DNA from 2 places in the Streptomyces sp. NPDC047853 genome. Region 1 is predicted to be linked to the other one. Evidence: riboswitches for the same ligand, from Rfam matches in the RefSeq annotation. Region 1 holds a riboswitch; the other holds the start of a gene.
What was found. Region 1 has a riboswitch for thiamine pyrophosphate ahead of ACGF5T_RS24355 (thiamine ABC transporter substrate-binding protein). Riboswitches for the same ligand answer to the same signal wherever they lie in the genome.

Region 2: another riboswitch for thiamine pyrophosphate. It lies ahead of thiO (glycine oxidase ThiO); the one in region 1 lies ahead of ACGF5T_RS24355 (thiamine ABC transporter substrate-binding protein).

The regions. Positions count from the first base shown of each region.
Region 1 covers NZ_JBIDCI010000013.1:201,493-208,525, forward strand. Annotated here, with positions in the region: gene tsf (translation elongation factor Ts) at 1-469, shown strand, start outside; gene pyrH (UMP kinase) at 676-1,434, shown strand; gene frr (ribosome recycling factor) at 1,616-2,173, shown strand; gene ACGF5T_RS24345 (phosphatidate cytidylyltransferase) at 2,173-3,375, shown strand; gene rlmN (23S rRNA (adenine(2503)-C(2))-methyltransferase RlmN) at 3,822-4,928, shown strand; TPP riboswitch at 4,986-5,091, shown strand; gene ACGF5T_RS24355 (thiamine ABC transporter substrate-binding protein) at 5,171-6,292, shown strand; gene ACGF5T_RS24360 (iron ABC transporter permease) at 6,268-7,033, shown strand, end outside.
Region 2 covers NZ_JBIDCI010000010.1:88,396-95,428, reverse strand. Annotated here, with positions in the region: gene ACGF5T_RS20050 (NAD(P)/FAD-dependent oxidoreductase) at 1-593, opposite strand, end outside; gene ACGF5T_RS20045 (hypothetical protein) at 626-976, opposite strand; TPP riboswitch at 1,029-1,140, shown strand; gene thiO (glycine oxidase ThiO) at 1,138-2,325, shown strand; gene thiS (sulfur carrier protein ThiS) at 2,322-2,522, shown strand; gene ACGF5T_RS20030 (thiazole synthase) at 2,525-3,319, shown strand; gene pknB (Stk1 family PASTA domain-containing Ser/Thr kinase) at 3,435-5,390, shown strand; gene ACGF5T_RS20020 (deoxyribonuclease IV) at 5,438-6,328, shown strand; gene ACGF5T_RS20015 (sulfite oxidase-like oxidoreductase) at 6,353-7,000, opposite strand.

The DNA of each region.
Region 1 (7,033 bases):
CGTCCAGGCGTACGTGGACGAGGCCAACGCCAACCTCGGCGAGAAGATCGTCCTGGACCGCTTCGCGCAGTTCTCCGGCGGCTTCGTGACCGCGTACATGCACCGCACGATGCCCGACCTGCCCCCGCAGATCGGTGTCCTCGTCGAGCTGGACAAGCCGAACGCCGAGATCGCCAAGGGCATCGCCCAGCACATCGCCGCCTTCGCGCCGAAGTACCTCTCCAAGGAGGACGTGCCGGCCGAGGTCGTCGAGTCCGAGCGCCGCGTCGCCGAGGAGACCACCCGCGCCGAGGGCAAGCCCGAGGCCGCCCTGCCGAAGATCGTCGAGGGTCGCCTCAACGGCTTCTTCAAGGACGCCACCCTGCTCGGCCAGCCCTACGCCCTGGACAACAAGAAGTCGGTCCAGAAGGTGCTGGACGAGGCCGGTGTCACCCTGAAGCGCTTCTCGCGCATCAAGGTCGGCATCTGAGTCCGTACCGCGACGGACGCTCGACCCCGGTAGGGTCGACAGCAGTCGTCGGCGCCGTTCGCGCATGCCCTGGCGCACGCGCGCGTGGCGGCGGACGACAGCAGATCTGACGAGGAGGCCATTGCCGCGTACGGGATGCGAATCACGCCCCCACCGGCAGTGGCCTCCTTCGTGTGTGTGACCCACGTAAAAGAGGCGAGATCTCCATGACCACCAAGGCCGAGAAGAGCGACGACGGCAAAGTACGCGGCCGCTTCATGCTGAAGCTGTCCGGAGAGGCGTTCTCCGGCGGTGGGGGCCTGGGCGTCGACCCCGACGTGGTGCACGCCATCGCCCGCGAGATCGCGGCCGTCGTCCGGGACGGCGCCGAGATCGCGATCGTCATCGGCGGCGGCAACTTCTTCCGTGGCGCCGAGCTGCAGGTGCGCGGCATGGACCGCGCCCGCTCCGACTACATGGGCATGCTCGGCACCGTGATGAACTGCCTGGCCCTCCAGGACTTCCTGGAGAAGGAGGGCGTCGACTGCCGCGTGCAGACCGCCATCACCATGGGCCAGGTCGCCGAGCCCTACATCCCGCTGCGCGCCGTGCGCCACCTGGAGAAGGGCCGCGTGGTCATCTTCGGCGCCGGTATGGGCATGCCCTACTTCTCCACCGACACCACGGCCGCCCAGCGCGCCCTCGAGATCGACGCCGAGGCCCTGCTCATGGGCAAGAACGGCGTGGACGGGGTCTACGACTCCGACCCCAAGACCAACCCGGACGCCGTGAAGTTCGACGCGCTCGGCTACGGCGACGTCATCACCCGGGACCTGAAGGTCGCCGACGCCACGGCCGTCACGCTCTGCCGTGACAACAGCCTTCCGATCGTGGTCTTCGAGCTCCTGAAGGAGGGCAATATCGCCCGCGCCGTCAAGGGTGAGAAGATCGGCACGCTTGTGGGTGACCAAGGCAGCCGGGACTGACCCGGAGACCACCCCCTGTCCGCGGACGCCACCTGTCCGGGGGACGGACGGGACGGGACCGGGCCGGGGGATGGACAATGTCCCACCGGTCGGGAACCGTGCAGGAAGAACGCGACGCAGCCGGCCGCCGTCCCGACAGGGAACCGCGTCCGGGCCTACTCAAGACACGCAGGAGCAAGTGGTGATCGAAGAGACCCTCCTCGAGGCCGAGGAGAAGATGGAGAAGGCCGTCGTGGTCGCCAAGGAGGACTTCGCCGCGATCCGCACCGGCCGTGCGCACCCGGCGATGTTCAACAAGATCGTGGCCGACTACTACGGCGCGCCGACGCCGATCAACCAGCTGGCCTCGTTCTCCGTGCCCGAGCCGCGCATGGCCGTGGTGACCCCCTTCGACAAGAGCGCCCTGCGCAACATCGAACAGGCGATCCGCGACTCCGACCTGGGCGTCAACCCCAGCAACGACGGCAACATCATCCGGGTGGTGTTCCCCGAGCTGACGGAGGAGCGCCGCCGCGACTACATCAAGGTCGCCAAGAGCAAGGGCGAGGACGCCAAGGTCTCGATCCGCTCCGTGCGCCGCAAGGCCAAGGACACCATCGACAAGATGGTCAAGGACGGCGAGGTCGGCGAGGACGAGGGCCGTCGTGCGGAGAAGGAGCTCGACGACACCACCGCCAAGTACGTCGCCCAGGTGGACGAGCTCCTGAAGCACAAGGAAGCGGAGCTGCTCGAGGTCTGATGAACGACTCTTCCTGGGGAGCGCCGCCACAAGCCGGGTACTGGGGGCCGTCCGACCAGGGACCTGTCCAGGGCGCTGCCCCGGCGGGTCCCGCGTACGATGCGCACTACGCGCAGCAGACTCGCCCCATGCCCATCGTGCCCGACGTACCCGAACACGGCGGTGCCCAGGACGGCGACCAGGGGGCCGCTCGGCCGAGCGGCCCCCTGTCCCGGGACGAGGCGTTCCGCGATGAGCCGTATCGCGACGCACACCGCGACCGCACACATCGCGACAGCACACACCGCGACGAGAACCCGTCGGCGCAGCCGTATGCGGCGGTGCCGCAGAATCCGGAGCCCATGCCCGACGCCCCGCAGCCGGCGCAGCACCGGCCGCAGCCGAAGAAGACCGCGGGGCGTGACCTGGGTGCCGCGATAGGGGTGGGTGTCGGGCTCGGCGCGGTGATCATCGCGTCGCTGTTCGTCGTCAAGGCCGTCTTCGTCGGTGTGGTCGCGATCGCCGTCGTCGTGGGCCTGTGGGAGCTGACCACGCGGCTGGAGGAGCGCAAGGGAATCAAGGCGCCCCTCGTACCGCTCGCGATCGGCGGCGCCGCGATGGTGGTCGCCGGGTACGTGCGCGGCTCCGAGGGCGCGTGGGTCGCCATGGCGCTCACGGCGCTCGCGGTCCTCGTGTGGCGGATGACCGAGCCGCCGGAGGGCTACCTCAGAGACGTCACGGCGGGCCTGTTCGCGGCGTTCTACGTGCCCTTCCTGGCCACGTTCGTCACGATGATGCTCATGGCGGACGACGGCGCCTGGCGCGTGCTGGTCTTCCTGGCGCTGACGGTCGTCAGCGACACCGGCGCCTACGCGGTGGGCTGGCGGTTCGGCAGGACCAAGCTCGCTCCGCGCATCAGCCCCGGCAAGACCCGCGAGGGCCTGCTCGGAGCGGTGGGCTTCGCGATGGCGGCGGGCGCCCCGTGCATGCAGTTCCTGATCGACGACGGCACCTGGTGGCAGGGTCTGCTGCTCGGCCTCGCGGTCGCCGTCAGCGCCACGCTGGGCGACCTCGGTGAGTCCATGATCAAGCGAGACCTCGGCATCAAGGACATGGGCACGCTGCTCCCGGGCCACGGCGGCATCATGGACCGCCTGGACTCCCTGCTGCCGACGGCGCCGGTGGTGTGGCTCCTGCTGGTGATCTTCGTCGGATCGGGCTGACCCTCGGACCGTCCCGGCCGGCCGACGCACGGGTCCACCGCTGCTGGTCGTACCGGCCGCCTCCCCGCCCCTTCCGCACCCGCGGCCGCACGACCGGGCCGCCCTCGCGGGAGGGGCGCGGTGCGTTCCGGGGCGGCACCACCACCCCTTACCGGCGTCGACGGCAACGCCCTGCGGTCGGGCTCGCGGCCGCGGCGCCCGCGGTCGGGGCACGACGCCGTTCCCCCGGCGTCCGCCGCGGGGGAGGCGCCGGCGCCCCGAGGCGGGCGGCCGCCTCCCGGTGCGCCCCGTTCGCTTCATCCGCCTCGACGCGTGCGATCCGTACGAGGTCGCGCCGTGCGCCGTTCCGCGGTCACCCGGCGGGTGACCTGGGGAAACCGCCGACGACCGCCGGAGCGGGCGACGGTCGCGGGTCACCCGAGTGGATCTGCGACACTGGGAACGTCATGCCTAAGCCCGGAGAACTCACATTCGTCGCCCCGCGCGGAGTCAAGAAGCCGCCGCGGCACCTCGCCGATCTCACGCCTGCCGAGCGCAAGGAGGCCGTCGCCGCCATCGGCGAGAAGCCGTTCCGTGCGAAGCAGCTCTCGCAGCACTACTTCGCGCGGTACGCGCACGACCCCGAGCAGTGGACGGACATCCCGGCCGGCTCGCGGCAGGGGCTGCGGGAGGCGTTGCTGCCCGAGCTGATGTCGGTCGTCCGGCACCTGTCGACCGATCAGGGCACCACGCGCAAGACGCTGTGGAAGCTGTTCGACGGGACGCTCGTCGAGTCCGTCCTGATGCGCTACCCGGACCGGGTGACCATGTGCATCAGCTCCCAGGCGGGCTGCGGCATGAACTGCCCGTTCTGCGCCACGGGGCAGGCCGGCCTGGACCGGAACCTGTCCACCGCCGAGATCGTGCACCAGATCGTGGACGGGATGCGGGCGCTGCGCGACGGGGAGGTCCCCGGTGGTCCGGCCCGGCTCAGCAACATCGTGTTCATGGGCATGGGCGAGCCCCTCGCCAACTACAAGCGCGTCGTCGGTTCCATCCGCCGGCTCACCGACCCCGAGCCCGACGGGCTGGGGCTCTCCCAGCGCGGCATCACCGTCTCCACCGTCGGCCTCGTGCCGGCGATCCACCGGTTCGCCGACGAGGGCTTCAAGTGCCGCCTCGCCATCTCGCTGCACGCGCCCGACGACGAGCTGCGCGACACCCTCGTCCCGGTCAACACGCGGTGGAAGGTGCGCGAGGTGCTGGACGCCGGGTTCGAGTACGCGGAGCGGTCGGGGCGCCGGCTGTCGATCGAGTACGCGCTGATCCGCGACATCAACGACCAGGCGTGGCGCGGTGACCGGCTCGGGCGGCTGCTCAAGGGCAGGCCCGTGCACGTCAACCTCATCCCGCTCAACCCGACGCCCGGCTCGAAGTGGACCGCCTCGCGGCCCGAGGACGAGAAGGCGTTCGTGGAGGCGATCGCGGCGCACGGTGTGCCGGTGACGATCCGGGACACCCGTGGCCAGGAGATCGACGGGGCGTGTGGTCAGCTCGCCGCGAGCGAGCGGTAACCTGACCGGCGTCAGTATCACGCGTACGTCATCTCAGGTCAGTACAAGTACATCTTCATATTCCGACAGGGGAGCGCCACAGCGCTGAGAGTGCGGCACCGGCCGCAGACCCTCCGAACCTGGCCCAGGTCATTCTGGGTAGGGAGATCGGTCACCACTCGAGCTGTTGCGCCCTGCCCGGGTCCCTCGCCAGGGGTCCCGGGCGGGGCCGCGTCTTCTCCTGGTCACCCAGGAGGAATTCAGTGAGCATCACCAAGAAGGTCAGTGTCCTGGCCCTCGGACTCGGCATGGTCGGCACGCTGGCCGCCTGCGGATCGTCGTCGGAGGACGGTCAGGGGTCCGGCGACCCCAAGACCGTGACCCTGGTCAGCCATGACTCGTGGGCCGCGTCGAAGGACGTCGTCGCCGCCTTCGAGAAGCGCTCCGGCTACAAGGTCAGGGTCCTGGAGGACGGCGACGCCGGTCAGGCCGTCAACAAGGCCATCCTCACCAAGGACAACCCCCAGGGGGACGTCTTCTTCGGCGTCGACAACACGCTGCTGTCCCGCGCCCTCGACAACGGGATCTTCCAGCCGTACGAGGCGAAGGGCTCCGACCTGGTCCTCCCCGAGTACCGGGCCGACCAGGACAAGCACCGGGTCACGCCCGTCGACACCGGGGACGTCTGCGTCAATTACGACAAGGCGTACTTCGACGAGCACGGGCTGACCCCGCCGGACTCCCTCGACGACCTGGCCGACCCCCGGTACAAGGACCTGCTCGTCACCGAGAACGCCGGCAGCTCCTCGCCCGGCCTCGGCTTCCTGCTGGGCACCGCCGCGAAGTACGGGGACGGGGGCACCTCCCGCTCGAGCGAAGCCGAGAGCGGGGGAGGATGGCAGGGCTACTGGAAGAAGCTGAAGGCGAACGGCGTCAAGGTCGTCGACAGCTGGGAGCAGGCGTACAACGAGGAGTTCTCCGGTTCGTCCGGCGGCAGGAAGGCCGGCGGCGACCGTCCGCTCGTCGTCTCCTACGCCTCCTCCCCGCCCGCCGAGGTCATCTACGCCGACCCGCAGCCGGCCACCGCGCCGACGGGCGTGGCCCAGGGCACCTGCTTCCGCCAGGTCGAGTACGCGGGACTGCTGGAGAACGCCGCGAACCCCGAGGGGGGCAAGGCGCTCCTCGACTTCCTGATCAGCAAGGAGTTCCAGGACGACATGCCGCTGAACATGTTCGTCTACCCGGTGCGTGAGGGCGCGCAGATCCCCGAGGCGTTCCGGAAGTTCGGGCCGCAGGCCGAGGACCCGCAGACCATGGACCCGGCGAAGATCGCCGACCACCGCGACCAGTGGGTCAAGTCGTGGACCTCGCTCGTCCTGAAGTGAAACGCCGGAGCACCGCGCGCGGGAGCGTGGCGCGGCTCGGCCTGATGGCCGTGCCCGTCGCGTTCTTCGCGGTGTTCTTCGCCTACCCCGTCGCCGCGATCGTCGCGCGCGGGCTGAAGGTCGACGGGGTCTGGCAGTTCGGGCGGATCGCGGACGTGCTGGCCCAGTCCGACATCCGGCACGTGCTGTGGTTCACCACCTGGCAGGCCCTGGCCTCCACCGCGCTCACCCTGCTGATCGCCCTGCCCGGCGCGTACGTCTTCGCCCGTTTCGACTTCCCCGGCAAGCAGTTCCTGCGGGCCGTGGTGACCGTGCCGTTCGTCCTGCCGACGGTCGTCGTCGGTACGGCGTTCCTGGCGCTGGTCGGACGCGGCGGCCTGCTCGACGAGCTGTGGGGCCTCAGGCTGGACACCACGGTGTGGGCGATCCTGCTCGCGCACGTGTTCTTCAACTACGCGGTCGTCGTGCGCACCGTCGGCGGCCTCTGGGCGCAGCTCGACCCCCGGCAGGAGGAGGCCGCGCGGATGCTCGGCGCATCCCGCCTCACCGCCTGGCGGACGGTCACGCTGCCCGCGCTCGGGCCCCCCGTGGCCGCCGCGGCGCTCATGGTGTTCCTGTTCACCTTCACCTCGTTCGGCGTCGTCCAGATCCTCGGCGGGCCCACCTTCTCCACCCTGGAAGTGGAGATCTACCGGCAGACCTCGCAGGTCTTCGACCTGTCCACGGCCGCCGTGCTCACCA
Region 2 (7,033 bases), on a different contig from region 1:
GCGACCTCGGCGGGCAGCGCGCCGGCGAGGGGCCGGTCGGCGGCCTCCACGACGGTCACCGCGCAGCCCGCCTCCCGCGCGGCGGTGGCGAACTCGGCGCCGATCCAGCCGGCGCCGACGACCACGATGTCGTGCTGCCGGGCCAGCACCGGGCGCAGCCGTTCGGCGTCGTCCAGGGTGCGCAGCAGGTGCACGCCGGGCACGCCCTCGGCGCCGGGGAGCCGGACCGGTTCGGCTCCGGTCGCGAGGACCAGGGCGTCGTAGGGCACGGGTCCGGCGGAGGTGTCCAGGAGGTGGGCGCCGGGACGGACGCCCAGGGCCTCGCAGCCGAGCCGCAGGGTGATGTCGAGTGCCTCGAAGTCGACGTCGAAGGCGGAGCCCTCGGCGGTGCCGAGCAGGACGGCCTTGGACAGCGGGGGCCGGTCGTACGGCTGGTGCGGCTCGGCTCCGATCAGGGTCACGGTGCCGGTGAAACCCTGCTCCCGCAGGGCGACGGCGGTCTGCACGCCCGCCATGCCCGCGCCCACGACGACCACACGGCGCTCCGTGTCCGCCGCCCGTTCCCGGGTCTGCTCCTGCGTCTGCTCGCTCACCTGATCACCTTAGACACCTGACGTTCTGTCAGTCAGTGCTCGTGCGGAGTGACCTGCTCCACAACGCTCGTCCCGCTGCCCGGCCGCGACTCCCACTCCCAGGTCTCCTCCAGGCGCACCCGGCCGTCGGGCAGCTCGACGACGGTCGAGACGCAGTGGCCCGAGGACGTGCCGCCGTCGGTCCCGAGCTGCACGTACCGGAAGTCGAGCCGGTCGCCCTCCCGGGTGCCCACCAGGCGACCGAGGACCACGTCGCCGCCCGCGTACTCGGCCCACACGGCGCCGTCCCGCTCGTGGTAGCCGAACCGGGTGCGGGTGCCCACCTGGCCGGGCGCCTGGTCGGCGACCGGGGCGAGGACGAGACCGTCGAGTGAACGCGCCATGGGCACGGGCTCCCTTACACGTGTGCTGGGCCGCGGGCTAGGGTGGCCAACGTAAGGCACTCGCGGGAGCCCGGACGCACCGGGCTGAGAGGGAGGCTGGCGGCCTCCGACCGTACGAACCTGATCCGGGTCATGCCGGCGAAGGGAGGGGCTGGACGCCCATGTCGTCTCCGTCACACACGTCGTCCCGTGCATCCGACGTCCTGGTCGTCGGCGGCGGGATCATCGGCCTGGTCACGGCCTGGCGGGCCGCGCAGCGCGGGCTGGCCACGGCCCTCGTCGACCCGGAGCCGGGCGGCGGGGCCGCCCAGGTGGCGGCCGGGATGCTGGCCGCCGTCACGGAACTTCACTACGGCGAGCAGACCCTGCTCGCCCTGAACCTCGCCTCGGCCCGCCGCTACCCCGAGTTCGCCGCCGAGCTCGCCGACCGCACGGGCCACGACCTCGGCTACCGCCGCTGCGGCACCCTCGCCGTCGCGCTGGACGCCGACGACCGCGCCCACCTGCGGGAACTGCACGCGCTCCAGCAGCGCTCGGGGCTGGAGGCCGAGTGGCTGTCGGGGCGCGAGTGCCGCCGCCTGGAACCGATGCTCGCGCCGGGCGTGCGCGGCGGGCTCCGGGTGGACGGCGACCACCAGATCGACCCCCGGCGGCTGGCCGCCGCGCTCCTGGCCGCCTGCGAGGGCGCGGGCGTGGTGTTCCACCGGGTGTGGGCCGAGCGGCTCGCCATCGGGCGCGGGGAGCGGGCCACGGGGGTGGTCACGGCCGACGGGACGGTGCTGGAGGCCGGGCAGGTGGTGCTGGCCGGGGGCAGCCTGAGCGGGCGGCTCGCCGGGGTCCCGGACGACGTGCTGCCGCCGGTGCGGCCCGTGAAGGGGCAGGTGCTGCGGCTGGCGATGCCGGCGGCGCACGGGCCCCTGCTGAACCGGACGGTCCGCGCCGTGGTGCGCGGCAACCCGCTCTACCTGGTGCCCCGGGAGAGCGGCGAGCTGGTCGTCGGCGCCACCAGCGAGGAGCTGGGCTGGGACACGACGGTGACCGCGGGCGGCGTCTACGAGCTGCTGCGCGACGCCCACGAGCTGGTCCCCGGCATCACCGAGCTGCCCCTGACGGAGACCCGCGCAGGCCTGCGCCCGGGGTCCCCGGACAACGCCCCGCTGCTGGGCCCGACCGGCCTGGAGGGGCTGCTGCTGGCCACCGGGCACTACCGCAACGGCGTCCTGCTCACCCCCGTGACCGGTGACGCCATGGCGCACGTCCTGACCACCGGGGAGCTGCCGCCCGAGGCCCGGCCCTTCACCCCGCGGCGTTTCAGCGCCGCTCCCGCACTCTCGGAGCAGCCCGCATGAACATCTCCGTCAACGGCGAGCCGCGCGAGGTGGCTCCCGGCACGGCCCTGGACGCCCTGGTGGGCACGCTCACCGCGGCGCCGTCCGGAATCGCCGCCGCCCTGAACGAGACCGTCGTCCCGCGCGCGCGGTGGTCCGCCACCGCCCTGGCCGACGGCGACCGCGTCGAGGTCCTCACCGCTGTCCAAGGAGGCTGACCATGGCCGACGATCCCTTCGTCCTCGGCGGTACGGCGTACGCGTCCCGCCTGATCATGGGCACGGGCGGGGCGCCCAGCCTCGATGTGCTGGAGCGGGCTCTCCTGGCCTCCGGCACGGAGCTGACGACCGTCGCGATGCGGCGGGTGGACGCCTCGGTGCACGGATCCGTGCTGTCCGTGCTGGAGCGGCTCGGCATCCGGGTGCTGCCGAACACGGCCGGCTGCTTCACCGCCGGGGAGGCCGTCCTCACCGCCCGGCTGGCGCGCGAGGCGCTCGGCACGGACCTGGTCAAACTGGAGGTCATCGCCGACGAGCGCACCCTGCTGCCGGACCCGATCGAGCTGCTGGACGCGGCGGAGACGCTGGTCGACGACGGGTTCACGGTGCTGCCGTACACGAACGACGACCCGGTCCTGGCGCGGAAGCTGGAGGACGTCGGCTGTGCGGCGATCATGCCGTTGGGCTCGCCGATCGGGTCCGGGCTCGGTATCCGCAACCCGCACAACTTCGAGCTGATCGTGGAGCACGCGCGCGTGCCGGTGATCCTGGACGCGGGGGCCGGTACGGCGTCCGACGTGGCGCTCGCGATGGAACTGGGGTGCGCGGGGGTGATGCTCGCGTCGGCGGTCACGCGGGCGCAGGAGCCGGTGCTGATGGCCGGCGCCATGCGGGCCGCGGTCGAGGCGGGGCGGTTGGCCCGGCGGGCGGGACGGATCCCCCGGCGGCGTTTCGCCGAGGCGTCCTCCCCCACGGAGGGCATGGCGGCGCTGGACCCGGAGCGGCCCGCTTTCTGAGCACCGGCACGCGGGTCCGCCGCTCCGGTGGGGTACGTCACAGGTGCGCTGCAGTACCGCTCCCGATCGCCGACGGCGACACGGGGTGTCCGTGGTGGCTCGTACACTCACCTGCGTGGACACGACCCTTCAGGACCCCCTCGTCGGGCAGCTGCTCGACGGCCGGTACCGCGTCGAGGCGCGGATCGCGGTCGGCGGGATGGCCACGGTCTACCGGGCCGTGGACACCCGCCTGGACCGCGTGCTCGCGCTGAAGGTGATGCACCCGACGCTCGCGACCGACGCCACCTTCGTGGAGCGCTTCATCCGGGAGGCGAAGTCCGTCGCCCGGCTCGACCACCCCAACGTGGTGCAGGTCTTCGACCAGGGTGCCGAGGGGGCGTACGTCTACCTGGCGATGGAGTACATCGCCGGCTGCACCCTGCGCGACGTGCTGCGCGAGCGCGGGGCGCTCCGGCCGCGGGCCGCGCTGGACATCCTGGAGCCGGTGCTGGCCGCGCTCGGCGCCGCGCACCGGGCCGGGTTCGTGCACCGCGACATGAAGCCGGAGAACGTGCTGATAGGGGACGACGGCCGGGTCAAGGTCGCCGACTTCGGGCTGGTCCGGGCCGTGGACACGGTGACGCACACCACCGGGTCCGTCCTCGGCACCGTGTCCTACCTCGCGCCGGAGCAGATCGAGCACGGCACCGCCGACCCGAGGGTCGACGTGTACGCCTGCGGTGTCGTCCTGTACGAGATGCTGACCGGCGGCAAGCCCCACGAGGGCGACTCCCCGGCCCAGATCCTCTACAAGCACCTCCACGAGGACGTCCCGCCGCCGTCGGCCGCCGTCCCGGAGATGGCGTACGAGCTGGACGAGCTGGTCGCGACGGCCACCGCCCGCAACCCCGAGATCCGTCCGCACGACGCCGTGACCCTGCTCGCGCAGGCGCGCGTCGCACGCGCGGCGCTGAGCGCTGAGCAGCTGGACGCGGTGCCGCCGCAGGCGATCGGCGGCGAGCACGACAACGCCGAGGACCGCACGAGCGTGATCCCGCGCGCCCTGACCTCCCCGGTGCGCCCGCTGCCCGTCGACGAGGACGGGGGCGGCGACCGGGCCCACGCGTTCCCCGCGGACGGCATCGACCGCACCAGCCGGCTGACCGCTCCCCCATCGCCGCCGCCCCGGCGCCGGCGCCCGGAGCTGCGGCGCGGCCCGCTCGCGATCGTCGTCGCCGTCCTGCTGGTCCTCGGGGTCGGCACGGGCGTCTGGTACATCAACTCCGGCCAGTTCACCAAGGTGCCGGCGCTGCTGTCCAAGAGCGAGGCCGAGGCCCGGGACCGGCTGGAGGACTCCGGCCTGGACGTCGGCAAGGTCCGGCACGCCTACAGCGACACGGTGGAGCGCGGGAAGGTCATCAGCACGGACCCCGGCGCGGGCGCCCGCATCCGCAAGAACGACTCGGTGTCGTTCACGATCTCCGACGGCCCCGACACCGTGAAGCTGCCGGACATCGCGGGCTACCGGCTGGACCGCGCGCGGACCCTGCTGAAGGACGAGGGACTGGAGCCGGGCATGGTGACCCGGGAGTTCAGCGAGGACACCCCCAAGGGCTTCGTGGTCTCCACCGAGCCGGCCACCGGCACCACCGTGCGGGCCGGCTCGGCGGTCGCCCTGGTCGTCAGCAAGGGCAGCCCCATCGACCTCCCGGACGTCACCGGTGACGACCTGGCCGACGCGAAGGCGGAGCTGACCGAGGCCGGTCTGAAGGTGAAGGTCGCCTCCGCGCAGGTGCACTCCGAGTACGACCGGGGCCAGGTCGCCCGGCAGACGCCGGACCCGGGCAGCCGGGCGGCCGAGGGCGACACGGTGACGCTCACGGTGTCCAAGGGACCCGAGATGATCGAGGTGCCGGACGTGGTCGGGGACAGCGTCGACGACGCCAAGCGGAAGCTCGGGGAGGCCGGCTTCGAGGTGGACGAGGACCGGGGTCTGCTCGGGCTGTTCGGCGACACCGTGAAGGACCAGTCCGTGGACGGCGGGGACACGGCCCCCAAGGGCTCCACCATCAGGATCACCATCAGGTGACGGCTCTCGCGGTCCGGAGCGGCGGCCAGGCGTGACACCCTGAACGGGTGAACAGTCAACAGTCCGCCCTCTCCCCCGCGCCCGTCCGCAACCCCGTCGGCGGTCACGTCCCCGTGGCCGGGGGCCTGCACTCCGTGGGCCTGTCCTACGCCCGTGAGCTGAAGGCCGAGGCCGTGCAGGTCTTCGTCGCCAATCCGCGCGGCTGGGCCACGCCGGCGGGCAACCCGAAGCAGGACGAGGCGTTCCGGGAGACCTGTGCGGCGGAGTCGATCCCCGCGTACGTGCACGCGCCGTACCTGATCAACTTCGGTTCGCACACCGAGGCGACGGTGGAGCGGTCCGTGGACTCGCTGCGCCACTCGCTGCGGCGCGGGCGGGCGATCGGCGCGCTCGGCGTGGTCGTGCACACCGGCAGCGCGACGGGCGGCCGGGACCGGTCGGTGGCGCTGAAGCAGGTGCGGGAGTACCTGCTGCCGCTGCTCGACGAGCTGACCCACGACGACGACCCGTACCTGCTGCTGGAGTCGACCGCCGGCCAGGGCGCCTCCCTGTGCTCACGGACCTGGGACTTCGGGCCCTACTTCGAGGCGCTGGACGCCCACCCGAGGCTCGGCGTGTGCCTGGACACCTGTCACGTCTTCGCGGCCGGGCACGACCTGACCGGCCCGGCGGGCATGCACCAGACCCTGGACCTGCTGGTGGACACGGTCGGCGAGGGCCGGCTGAGGCTGATCCACGCCAACGACTCCAAGGACGTGGCCGGCGCCCACAAGGACCGGCACGAGAACATCGGCGCCGGCCACATAGGCGAGGACCCGTTCCGGGCGCTGATGACCCACCCCGCGACCGAGGGGGTGCCGCTGGTCATCGAGACGCCGGGCGGCAAGGAGGGCCACGCGGCGGACGTGGAGCGGCTGAAGAAGCTGCGCGACGGCTGACCGCCGCGGGAGGCCGCCCAGCGGTCAGAGGTCGGGGCCGTCCCCGGGTTCCTCCTGGTAGGAGTAGCGCTGCTCCCGCCACGGGTCGCCGATGTTGTGGTAGCCCCGCTCCTCCCAGAAACCGCGGCGGTCGGCGGTCATGTACTCGATGCCCCGGACCCACTTCGGGCCCTTCCAGGCGTACAGATGCGGGACGACCAGCCGCAGCGGGAAGCCGTGCTCGGCGGTGAGCAGCTCGCCGTCCTTGTGGGTGGCGAAGAGGGTGCCCTCGGCGGCGAAGTCGGACAGCCGGAGGTTGGAGCTGAACCCGTACTCCGCCCACACCATGACGTGGGTGACGGCGGGCGCGGGCGGGGCGAGGTCCAGGATGGTGGCGGCCGGGACACCGCCCCACTCGGCGCCGAGCATGCTGAACTTCGTGACGCAGTGCAGGTCGGCGACGACCGTGGTGTACGGCAGGGCGGTGAACTCCTCGTGGGTCCAGCCGCGCTTGTCGCCGTCGGCGGTGGCGCCGAAGACCCGGAACTCCCAGCGTTCGGGGCGGAACTTGGGCACCGGACCGTAGTGGGTGACCGGCCAGCCACGCTGGAGCCGCTGTCCCGGCGGGAGCTCGAACCGCTGCGCTCCTTGCGAACCGCCTTCTCCCGATTCGTTTCCCACCGGCTGACCCATGCCTCCATCCTGACAGACCCGGACCGATGCCCC